DNA from 2 places in the Pseudoalteromonas sp. Z9A4 genome. Region 1 is predicted to be linked to the other one. Evidence: predicted binding sites of a transcription regulator. Region 1 holds the regulator's gene; the other holds the start of a gene.
What was found. The regulator ArgR, encoded in region 1, controls arginine synthesis, uptake and breakdown. The targets are predictions, from matches to a motif close to ANTGAATANNTATTCANT.

Region 1 (8,565 bases):
TATTCCTTAAACATCCTGTTAAACAACTTAGCCGTGTTGTTATCCTTTTCGCATCTTCCTGACGCTGTCCTTTTTACAACATTGCGTTGTGATACTCATCCTGAGCCTGTCCTAAAATCCGTGTTGTCCTGGTAACCTAATCATTGGTTGGTTGAGTAAGCAGTCCATTTCCTTTTACTCAATAAGCGTCATTGCTTGGTTGATGCGTAAATTATAGTGCAATAGAGCAACTAAAATAGGGATAAAACTACATTCAATTAGTATTTACGCAATAGTAATAATGTAAAAGTTAAATTAATACAGGTGCTTAGGTTGTTTTTGTGTGTTTTTTATCTTGATTTTTACTCATTAGCTGTCACATCCGTGAGACATCTCTTACACTGCATTTCCTTTTTGGGCGTTATTTACATATTTACATTTATTTAAAGTGTGCACTTTTTGAATGAGCGCGGTAGAATTCGATGATAATAACAATTATTTAGGTGAAATAATGAAGACAGTATTTACACTTGTTTTAGGGTTAGCAGCATCGGCACCAGCCTTTGCAAGTGACGTTGTTAATATATATTCTTTTCGTCAGCCGTTTTTGATTCAGCCAATTTTAGACGATTTTACAAAACAAACGGGAATAAAAACCAATGTTGTTTTTGCTAAAAAAGGGTTAATTGAGCGTGTTAAACGTGAAGGTAAACATAGTAAAGCCGATTTAGTATTAACCTCTAATTTTAGTGCGCTTATTCAATTAGAAGATTTAAAATTAACACAAACTATAAAAAGTGACAGTGTAAATAATAACGTGCCTGCAGCTTTTCGTGACGGTGATGGCCAATGGGTCGCGCTTACTAAGCGAGTGCGTAATGTGTATTCATCAAAAGAGCGAGTTGGTGAGTTACCTAAGCTCACTTATGAAGATTTAGCAGATCCTAAATACAAAGGACAAATTTGTACGCGCTCTGGCAAACATCCATATAACTTAGGTTTAGTGGCTTCTATGATTGCACACCATGGTGAAGCGCAAACCAAAGAGTGGCTTGAAGGTGTTAAGGCTAATTTAGCACGTAAACCTCAAGGTAACGATCGTGCTCAAGTTAAAGCCGTTAAAGAAGGTTTATGTAACTTGGCATTAGGTAATAGCTACTACCTTGGTAAAATGCTAGAAGATAAAGAACAAAAAGGTTGGGCAGAGGCCGTAAATATTAACTTTCCGAATCAAACTAATCGTGGCTCACACATAAATGTATCGGGTGCGGTTATTACCAAATATGCTAAAAACCCTGAAAATGCATTAAAGCTCATAGAATATATGACCGACAGCAAAGCACAAAACATGTATGCCTCATTAAATATGGAGTATCCAGTTAAGTCGGGTGTTGAACTATCAAGTTTGGTTGCCTCTTGGGGGAGTTTTAAAGAAGACAGCTTGCCACTTGATGAGATTAGTAAATATCGTCCGTTAGCACTTAAGCTAATTGATGAGGTGAAGTTCGATCTTTAATGACTAATAAATTTAAGCTGTCTAAATGGCAGCTCTTTGCGTGGTCGACTGGCTTAATTCTATCGGCCCCGTTGTTTTTTCTTCTTTTTGAATCTCTACAAGGTAGCTCTGAGGTGTTTTCTCACCTGTGGGATACCGTGCTTTGGGATTACATAACCAATACCGTATTGCTTGTTTTAGGTGTTTGCGTCCTTAGCTGCGCCATAGCTTTGCCACTTGGGTGGCTAACGGCTTACTGTAGTTTCCCGGGTAAAAAACAGTTTGAATGGGCACTTATGCTGCCCCTTGCTATGCCCACCTATATTATTGCCTATGTATACACTGATTTATTAGATTATGCGGGCCCGGTGCAAATAGCGCTGAGAGAATGGTTTGGCTGGCAATCGCCTAATGACTATTGGTTTTTTGATATACGTACATTACCCGGGGCCATCGTTATGATTGCCTTGGTGCTTTATCCGTATTTATTTTTGATTTTTAAAACGGCTCTTCGCGAGCAGTCATTCAAATTAGTACAAGCTAGCCAGTTAATGGGATTATCTCCTTGGCAAAGTTTCTTTAAAGTAAGCTTAGTACTCTCTCGTGGGGCTATTGTGGCGGCTCTTGCGCTTATAAGTATGGAAACCATGGCTGACTTTGCAACAGTGAGTTATTTTGCCGTAAGTACATTAACGACTGCCGTATACGATACGTGGTTTGGTTATTACTCACTTACAGCGGCAGCTAAAATATCGGGTGTGATGTTATTACTGTTATTTTTAGCATTAATGGCAGAGCGCTTTAGTCGTCGTAACCAAGCGGTATTTGAGCGCCAATCAAGTGTAAATAGTGAATCTCTCTATGTATTAAAAGGAAAGTCAGCTTGGCTCGCAACGGCATTTTGCAGCTTTATTTTATTTATCGCGTTTGTAATCCCTATTGCAGTACTTATAAATTACGCCATTACCTACTTTGATAAAGCATGGAATGTAGAGTTTTTTAGTTACGCTTGGCAAAGTTTAAAAGTGGCTGGGGTTGTGAGCCTAATAACGATTACGTTGAGTATTTTTGTCGTTTTTTATCAGCGTGTGGCAAAGCAAACGTATCCGCTTATTCCTGGGCGTTTAGCAAGCACAGGATATGCGTTGCCTGGCACAGTACTCGCTATTGCGGTTTTGTTACCACTTACATTATTAGAGAACACCATTAACACAGCGCTCGAGCCGTATAATTTAGATATTGGCTTACTGCTTACAGGTAGCATTCTTACTATTATTATTGCTTATATTGTTAGGTTTTACGCCATTGCACACGGAGCAATTGAGTCGAGTTTTTTACGTATTAGCCCATCACTTGATATGGCAAGCCAATCAATGGGTAAAAGCCAAGGACAAACACTGCGTTTAGTGCACCTACCTTTACTGCGAAGAGGATTGCTTACTGCTGCGTTATTGGTATTTATTGAGTGCATGAAAGAACTGCCGGCTGCGCTATTGCTCAGACCGTTTAATTTTGAAAGCTTAGCTACTCATGTATTTCAGTATGTGAGTGACGAGCAGTTAGAGCTTGCTTCAATATCGGCATTATTTATTGTTATTGTTGGGTTTATTCCTTTGTATTTTATTAATCGTTCTATGGAGCAGCGTAGTTAAATGAGTAGTTTAATTTTACAAGGCGTGAGCTATCACTATAACGGTACAAAGGTTATCCACAATTTAGATTTAACGGTGGGTAAAGATGAAATTGTTTGCCTACTCGGAGCGAGTGGGTGCGGCAAAACGACCACGTTAAAAGCGATTGCAGGTTTAATTGAAGCTAAGCAAGGGTCTATTTTTATAGACGGTAAATTAGTGAGTGATGAGCAATCGTTTGTCTCGCCTGAGCACCGTAACATCGGCATGATGTTTCAAGATTATGCGTTGTTTCCGCATTTAACGGTGGCAAATAATATTGCATTTGGGCTTAGTAAAATGAGTAAAGCTCAAAAGCAGCAACGCGTTGATGAAATGCTTAAGCTGGTACATTTAATTGGCTGTGCCGACAGGTTCCCGCATCAGTTATCGGGTGGTCAACAACAACGCGTAGCTATTGCTCGTGCATTAGCTTATAAGCCTAGTTTATTGCTACTTGATGAACCTTTTTCAAATATCGACACACAAGTACGCTTTGAATTAATTGCCGATATACGTCGAATTATTAAGGCAACTCAAGTATCTGCTGTATTTGTTACACACTCAAAAGAAGAGGCGTTTGCCTTTTCAGATACACTTGCCATTATGCATCGCGGTAAAATTGAGCAACAAGGCACGCCTGAGCAGCTTTTTGCAGCGCCATGTTCAAAGGAGGTTGCAGAATTTCTGGGTCAAGGCATATACTTGAACGCAGAAGTGTTAACAGCAACTGAATACAGAACACCATTTGGTTTAGTCGAGTCCTATGTTGAAAATAAGCATAGCGTAAGCGTAGGGCTTATATATGTGCGCCCTCATCAAATAGAATTAGTGGTAGATAACCAGAGTGACAAGTTCAGCAAGCGAGCTACAATCATAAGTCGTCGCTTTATTGGTTCTGCGTATGTTTATTCGGTTGTTATTGATGAACAAGAAATTGAAGTTGCTGCACAATATGGCCAGTCATTTGAAAATGATGAGCAGGTTATAATAAAAATAAAACCTCACACGGTGAATTTTTTCGAATCGTAATTAATTTGTTATTCGCTGTGTTTTTATCTGTAAAATTAAGGAATAACAATGGCGCAAGCGCAATCAGGGATTTGTGCTGAAGCAAACTTACACGGTTTGCACTTATTTTTTAATGTGTTTGATGGTCAAGATGAATCACTTCGCGCAAAGTTAAAACAAGTAAGCGCTATTGAAGAAGAGTTTAGCGATCAATTTTCAGAATCAATGCTCTCTTGTATGGTTGCTATTGGCGCCCAGTATTGGCCGCATATTCTCCCAGAGTTCATTCCTAGTGAATTACAGAGCTTTCCTAATATAAACCACAGCGATCACCAAATGAGCGTACAACCGTGCGATTTATTTGTGCAAATTCGCTCTGACCGTGAAGACGTTAACCATTTATTTGCGCTGCAAATTTTAAAACTATTTGCCCCCGATGTTGAGCTGGTAGAGCAAATTCGTAACTTTCGCTTTTTAGATGGTCGTGATTTTAATGGTTTTATTTATGGTGGCGACACCGCGCATGGAAGAAAAAAACGCGCTACGGCTTTAATTAGTAACCCTGGTAATTTTGAAGATCAGGGGAGTTATATTCATGTACAACGTTATAAGCATGACTTAACTATGTGGCAGCACTTATCATTGAGTGAGCAAGAACAAATAATGGGGCGTACGCGCCTTGATAACACACTAATTACCCCCGCGATCGAAACCAGCCATGCTTCGCGAAGTGAGCTAAAAGACGAAGACGGGCAACCGCTACTATTAAATCAGAGCATGCCTTATGGCGATGTGTATGAGCAGGGAATGTTATCAATTACATGCGCTTGTACGGGCACCGCATTTGAAAAAGTACTTAATAGTCGTTTAGGGGAAGGAGATTGTTACGACCACTGGCTTGATTTTACTCAAGCCGATATGGGTTCTGCTTTTTTTGCACCTTCAGTCGGGTTTTTAAAACAGATTTAGTTTACTAATTTAGTTATTAAACCGTATCAAATAAAATGCGAACACGTTCAAGTGTTACGTCTATTTCAGATATTTTAGCTGGGGCGATAAAAATAGTATCGTCGCCTGCAATTGTGCCTAGTACGCCATCTGCTTTACCTAATGAATCTAATAATCGTGCTATTAATTGTGCTGCACCAGGACTGGTACGAATAATGATCATCATTTCGTTGTGCATAATGTCGATTACTAATTGGCGTAATGGGCTTTTAGCCGTAGGTACACCCATTTCAGCTGGTAAGCAGTAAACCATTTCTTGTTTGGCGTTACGTGTGCGTACAGCACCAAATTTACTTAGCATGCGCGATACTTTACTTTGGCTTATATTGTCAAAGCCTTGATCTTTTAATGCATCAACTATTTCGCCTTGAGAGCCAAAATTTTCTTCTTTTAATAGTGATTTAAATGCTTTTACCAGTGCTTCTTGTTTATCTTGTGGTTGCATAGTCTTTATTCGTTTTTGTTATTTATGCCGCAAATTCTACACAAAAATGAATAATTATGCAGCAGTTGTTTAGTTAACTTGCCAGTTTGATGCGTTAAATCACAAAAGTTTACGACTATGGTCGAAAATATACTTGAAATAGACAGGATAAATTTGTTTTTAGTCGCTAATTTCATTATCTTAAGAGCCACAAATGTTTCCTACCTCAAATTACGGAGAATTCCAATGAAAGTTGCTGTATTAGGTGCTGCAGGCGGTATCGGCCAAGCGTTGTCTTTATTATTAAAAACAGGCTTACCAGCTGGCTCTGAATTATCACTTTATGATGTTGCACCAGTAGTACCAGGTGTTGCGGTTGACCTTTCTCACATCCCAACAGATGTTAAAGTAGCAGGCTTTGGCGCAGACGAATTAAACAAAGCGCTTGAAGGCTCTGACATCGTTCTTATCCCAGCGGGTATGCCACGTAAACCAGGTATGGATCGTGCTGATTTATTTAATGTAAATGCTGGCATCATCAAAACTTTAGCAGAAGGCATTGTTGCTAGCTGTCCTAAAGCGTTAGTAGGTATTATTACTAACCCAGTAAATGGCACAGTTCCAATCGTTGCTGAAGTATTCAAAAAAGCAGGTACTTACGACGCTAAACGCGTATTCGGTATTACTACGCTTGACGTTATTCGTTCAGAAGCATTTGTTGCTGAACTTAAAGGCGTAGACGTAGCAACTGTGAAAGTACCAGTAATTGGTGGTCACTCAGGCACAACTATTCTTCCTCTACTTTCTCAAGTTGAAGGTGTTTCTTTCACTGATGAAGAAGTTGCTGCACTTACTCCACGTATCCAAAATGCGGGTACTGAAGTTGTAAATGCTAAAGCAGGCGGTGGTTCAGCTACGTTATCTATGGGTGCTGCTGCAGCTCGTTTTTGTATGTCTTTAGTTAAAGGCCTACAGGGTGAAGAAGTTGTAGATTACGCTTACGTTGCTGTTGAAAATGGCGATGCAGAGTACTTTGCACATCCAGTACGTTTAGGTAAAAACGGCGTAGAAGAGATTCTTTCTTACGGCGAACTAAGCGCATTTGAAACAAAAGCAAAAAATGACATGCTTGAAACACTGAAAAAAGACATCAAAGAAGGTGTTGATTTCATGGCGTAATAGCCAAAGTAGAATAACAAAAAAGCCTGCATTTGCAGGCTTTTTTATTGCTCAGAATTAATTTCACACTGTGTAACTAGTTAAAACTAGTGGTCGCGGTCAACCGCAATACGAGCAAGGCTTACGAGTGCTTGCTTATAGTCAGACTCAGCTAAAAAGTCTAAACACGCAATAGCTTTGTCAGCTTCAAGCTCTGCTTTTTGCATTGTAAATTCAAGCGCATTAGTTTGCTTTAGTGCCGATAGAATTTCTTCTAAATGCTCCATACCATTACTGTGCTCTATTGCATCACGAATAAGCTGCGTTTGCTGCTCGCTACCATGTTGCATAGCATAAATAAGTGGAAGCGTTGGTTTGCCTTCAGCTAAATCATCACCAATGTTTTTACCCAACTGCTCAGCATCTGCATTGTAATCGAGTACATCATCTACTAGCTGAAACGCAGTACCTAAATGCATACCATATAGGTTTAGTGCATCGAGAGTAGTTTGGTCTTGCTCAGTAATAATGGCAGCAAGGCCTGTCGCTGCTTCAAACAACTTAGCTGTTTTAGAGTAAATAACCTGCATATAACTGGCTTCGGTTGTATCTGGGTCGTTGCAGTTCATTAACTGCAATACTTCACCTTCAGCAATAATGTTTGTTGCATCGGCAAGTACTTGCATAACCTGCATTTTTCCAAGGCCAACCATAAGCTGAAATGAACGAGTGTAAATAAAGTCACCAACCAATACGCTAGCAGCATTACCAAATTCAGCATTTGCTGTAGGTGTGCCACGTCGTAAGTTTGATTCATCTACAACATCATCATGCAATAGCGTTGCTGTATGAATAAACTCAACAATTGTTGCAAGTGTTATGTGATCTTTACCCTGATAACCGAGCGCTTTGGCTGCTAAAATCGCGAGCATTGGACGAACGCGTTTGCCGCCACTGCTAACTATATATAAACCAAGCTGATTAACTAACGCCACATCTGAGCGCATTTGCGCATGTATAAGTTGATTGACGTCATTCATATCGCTTTCGATTAACGCCTGGATAGCTTTTATATCCATTGATCTCCGAGCCAATTTTTATGTGTGAACGGCGCAGATTGTACAACAAAAAATGCACTAGCTCGATATTTTGTGACGATTGATTGAAAAAACACTATTAAAGTACTTAATTTAGACTGAATTAGCCAAGATAACTGATTAATTGATAATCAATATACAGTTTATGGTGTGCTTAGATATTAAGCTGTGAGGGTCATATTTGAGTACATTAATTTATTTCGACTAAGAGTTAAAAAGCGCTTGGCAAAAGGGCTAATTAATATAAAATGGGGTAAATATTGAATTGCTCTCAAAGCAGCTACTTTTTATTCATTTTAATTACAAAATAGGCTTGCTAGTTATTTCGCGTTAGCGTAAACTTCGCGCCCTATCGAAGAATATTTTAGTTGCGCCGATTTGAGGGTGCACAGACGGAGTTAATTATGTACGCGGTTTTCCAAAGTGGTGGTAAACAGCATCGTGTGACTGAAGGTCAAACGATTCGTCTTGAAAAATTAGACGTTGAAACTGGTGCGGCAGTAGAATTTGATTCAGTACTTTTAGTTGCTGATGGTGAGAAAATCGAGATCGGTGTACCGTTCGTAAACGGTGGCAAGATAACAGCTGAGGTTGTTTCACATGGTCGCGGTGAGAAGATTAAGGTTGTTAAATTTAGACGCCGTAAGCATTCTCGTAAGCAAATGGGCCATCGTCAATGGTTCACTGAAGTTAAAATCACTAGCATTAGCGCTTAATTAGAGG
Region 2 (4,216 bases), on a different contig from region 1:
GTATCAATTTCATCTATACCCAAACCACACTCAAAGTGTAAGTTTTAACACCAATCCTTTGGCGTTTCACAGGCACTTACTTTCGGCGTTTTGCTTCTTAAAAGGATCACCTTGATATTAAGCCCCTGTGAGACGCTGCGCTCTGCATCTCTAGGTGGTTTCGGTATATGATGCTTTGCATAACTATCTATATACAACTTATTTTTTATCAACTTCTTATACCTGCTTGAATAAATATTTTGACAAACGAAACAGTGCTTTAATTGAATGAATTTTAACCCACGCAGAACATCAGATCTTACCGCTTTACTGTCGTTTTTTATTTTTTGTACCTTTTATGTAATAAAATTCACAGCGTTAATTTTAAGTTAACACTGTGAACTTTAGATAAGCAATGTTGCTTGTCATCTATATAAGTGGGAAAAAATGAAAAACATTAATTACGAACACGTAAGAGTAACAAGTGTACAACCTCTACCGAACTATTACTCATACTGGCCACAACATGTAACCCAAGATATTTTGCAAAGAAGTTGGAGTAAAGTAGATATCAATGAGCATATTAACTTAGCTGAATGGCAACGTTACCTAGAAGACTTACCGAGAGATAGTTATGTTGACGCGCGGTGGAAGAGGATGTCGTGGATTTACTTGGATCAATCAGGCGAAATTAATACCCTTGATGGTTGCCCTATGGCGCAAGGTGGAAGCTATAATGATGCACAAACAATGGCAGACAAATTACGGTATTATCCGGCTTTAGATAGGGGTTTTTTAGCGCGAAATGATGTGCAATCATTTGTAAAAGCATGGGCTGCGCTTTGGGGTATTAATCCCAAAGAACCAATTTTAATACAGATAAATGGTATAAAAGGGGCGACGTCGATTGATCCTCTTCAAGGTCAAGGCACTCACCAAGATGGTAGTCATTTTTTAAGCATACTGGTGGTAAGCAGAGAGAATGTAACTGGAGGGGAGAATACGCTTTATGAGGATAAAGCTGGACAGCGTAAAATAACCCACACAACCTTAGTACCGGGTGAAATAATGCACATTAGAGATAATGAAGTCTTTCATAATGTATCATCTATAAAGCCTTTAAAAGATGATATCCCTTTTGAACGGTTTGTTATTATTATAAATTGCCGTTTCAACGACTCTTTCCAAAATAAGATATTACGCCAATATTTCCCAGATGTTGTGCTTAATCAAGTTAGTTAAAAAGTTAGTAAAGTTGGCTAGTAAAGCTAAGCTAACGATCTCTAAATAGTGTATTTCTATTAATAGGGATACACTATTTAAATAGCATATTGGTCATGTGAATAATATCTCAACTTAGATTTGTGTGTTAAATAATTGAAATTTATTTTTAATATGAATTTAGGGCTATAGCTGAACTTTTTAAATTTACTTAGTAAATAAAAATTTATTATTAATAGATTAAAAATGCCGCAAATTACAGTAACTATACTCATCATCATCAAAATAGGGGGAGGTTAAACCTAAAATTTACAAAAAGAGAATAAAACTATCTAAATGTTAACTGAATAGCTTATCTGTAATTGAATACTTATTCACTTACGCCCTGCTTTACGTTTACGTAAGCTGTCACTATGAAGGCTCTTGTTTTTACAATATGTTAAACTTGACACCAGTGTCATGAAAAAATAGTGGTTAAAATAACGCTAAATGTTAAAAATAATGATAAAAAGAAATCTTGCTATGAAGTGAGAAATATTCAAGAATGTGAATATGTATTCAAAGTGCTATTGACTCTATTTAAGATAGAGGCTAGTTTTGTCCGTCTGTTAGCAAATCGTCGAGCAGTTCATCCACGCTAACAGTGCAGCAAGGGGAGGGGTCTATGTTATACGACTCAAAGTTAGAAAAAGAAAATTGTGGCTTTGGCTTAATTGCCCAAGTTAATGGCCAGGCTAGTCATAGGCTTATACGTACTGCTATTACAGGGCTGGATCGCATGCAGCACCGTGGTGGTATATCTGCCGATGGTAAAACAGGTGATGGCTGTGGTTTATTATTACAAAAACCAGATAGCTTTTTCCGTGCTATTGCTAGTGAACATAACTGGCACTTAGGCAAAAACTACGCAGTGGGAATGATATTTTTAAATTCAGACCCTGTCTTAGCACAGGCTGCAAAACAAATACTTAGCGAAGAATTAGAAAAAGAAACGTTAAATATTTTAGGTTGGCGCGTTGTGCCAACCGACCCATCTATGTTGGGTCCTATTGCTGTACAGCAATTACCAGGTTTTGAACAAATTTTTGTTAGCGCGCCAGAAGGTTGGCGTTCTAAAGACTTAGAGCGTCGCTTATATGTAGCACGCCGCCGCGCTGAAAAGCGCATTGTTGATGACGAAGCTTTCTATATTGCAAGTCTATCTGGTTTGGTAACTATCTATAAAGGCTTAATGATGCCTGCAGATTTACCAAATTTTTACCTGGATTTAGCTGATATTCGTATGACGAGTGCGATTTGTGTTTTCCATCAACGCTTTTCTACTAATACTCAGCCGCGTTGGCCTTTAGCTCAACCTTTCCGCTATTTAGCACACAATGGTGAAATTAATACTATTGAAGGTAATCGCCAGTGGGCACGCGCACGTTCATACAAGTTTGCGTCACCGCTTATTCCTGATTTACAAAGCGCAGCGCCGTTTGTAAACGAAACCGGTTCTGATTCATCAAGCCTAGATAATATGCTTGAACTATTTTTAGCTGGTGGCATGGATTTATTCCGCGCTATGCGTATGCTCGTACCACCTGCATGGCAGAAAAACCGTGCAATGGACGACGATTTACGTGCATTTTACGACTTTAACTCTATGCATATGGAACCATGGGATGGCCCGGCAGGTATTGTTATGTCGGATGGTCGTTTTGCGGCTTGTAACCTTGACCGTAATGGACTTCGCCCAGCGCGTTATGTAATTACACAAGATGGCTTTATTACGCTTGCATCAGAAGTGGGTATTTGGGATTACACTGCCGATGAAGTAGTTGAAAAAGGCCGTGTTGGTCCAGGTGAATTATTAGTTATTGATACTAAGCTTGGCAAAATTTGGCACTCAGATGAAATCGATCAAGATTTAAAATCTCGCCACCCTTACAAGTCATGGCTTGAAGAAAACGTTAAGCGTTTAGTTCCATTTGAAGAACTTACTGAGCAAGACGCCGGTAATCGCTCATTTGATGACGAAACGTTAGTTAAATATCAAAAAATGTTTGGTTATACCAACGAAGAGCTTGATAGCGTTATTCGTGTAATGGGTGAAAACGGCCAAGAAGCAACCGGCTCAATGGGTGATGACACACCATTTGCTGTGCTTAGTGAAGGGCATCGGTCGTTGTATGATTACTTCCGCCAAAAATTTGCGCAAGTAACAAATCCACCTATCGATCCACTGCGTGAAAACCATGTAATGTCGCTTGCGACATGTATTGGTAGCGAGCAAAATGTATTTAACGAAACAACAGGCCACGCTAAGCGCCTACAGTTTGATACGCCAATTTTAATGTACGCAGACATGCAGCAGCTATTAAATGCTGATGAAGCGCATTACAGCTACTGTAAAATTGATATTACCTACACAGTTGAAGAAGGTTTAGAAAATGCGGTAACGCGTATTTGTGACCAAGCACAAGAAAAAGCAGCCGCTGGTTGTATCATGCTTATTTTAACTGACCGTAACTTTGATGAAGCAAATTTGCCGATTCCAGCAGCTATGGCTGTAGGTGCGGTACAAAAACGATTAGTTGATAACAATCTTCGCTGTGAATCAAACATTATCATTGAAACTGGTAGCGTGCGTGATGCGCACCAGTTTGCTGTGTTATTAGGCTTTGGTGCTACGGCAATTTATCCATACCTTGCGTATGAATCGTTAGTTGCGATGAGCGACAGCAAAATTATTAATAAGTCGTATTGCGAAGTAACTCTTGCTTACCGTAAAGCCATTAACAAGGGCTTATACAAAATCATGTCTAAAATGGGCATAAGTACGGTTGCGTCATATCGTTGCTCAATGTTGTTTGAAGCGGTTGGTTTATCTGACGCTATTGTACAAATGTGCTTTAAAGGTGTGGCAAGTCGCATACAGGGCGCATGCTTTACCGACTTTGATGACGATCAGCAAAGCTTACACAAACTCGCTCTAAGTAAGCGTAAATTATTAAGCCACGGCGGCTTGTTTAAG

Region 2: gltB (glutamate synthase large subunit) is a predicted target of ArgR. The motif match lies at 1,746-1,763, and genes of this name have one in related genera.

Annotation. Positions count from the first base shown of each region.
Region 1 is NZ_WTLA01000002.1:165,348-173,912, forward strand. Features, by position in the region: gene GQR54_RS02410 (Fe(3+) ABC transporter substrate-binding protein) at 491-1,495, shown strand; gene GQR54_RS02415 (iron ABC transporter permease) at 1,495-3,126, shown strand; gene GQR54_RS02420 (ABC transporter ATP-binding protein) at 3,127-4,176, shown strand; gene GQR54_RS02425 (Dyp-type peroxidase) at 4,225-5,124, shown strand; gene argR (transcriptional regulator ArgR) at 5,141-5,608, opposite strand; gene mdh (malate dehydrogenase) at 5,834-6,766, shown strand; gene ispB (octaprenyl diphosphate synthase) at 6,853-7,824, opposite strand; gene rplU (50S ribosomal protein L21) at 8,247-8,558, shown strand.
Region 2 is NZ_WTLA01000013.1:58,941-63,156, forward strand. Features, by position in the region: gene GQR54_RS11205 (2OG-Fe dioxygenase family protein) at 427-1,221, shown strand; gene gltB (glutamate synthase large subunit) at 1,865-4,216, shown strand, end outside.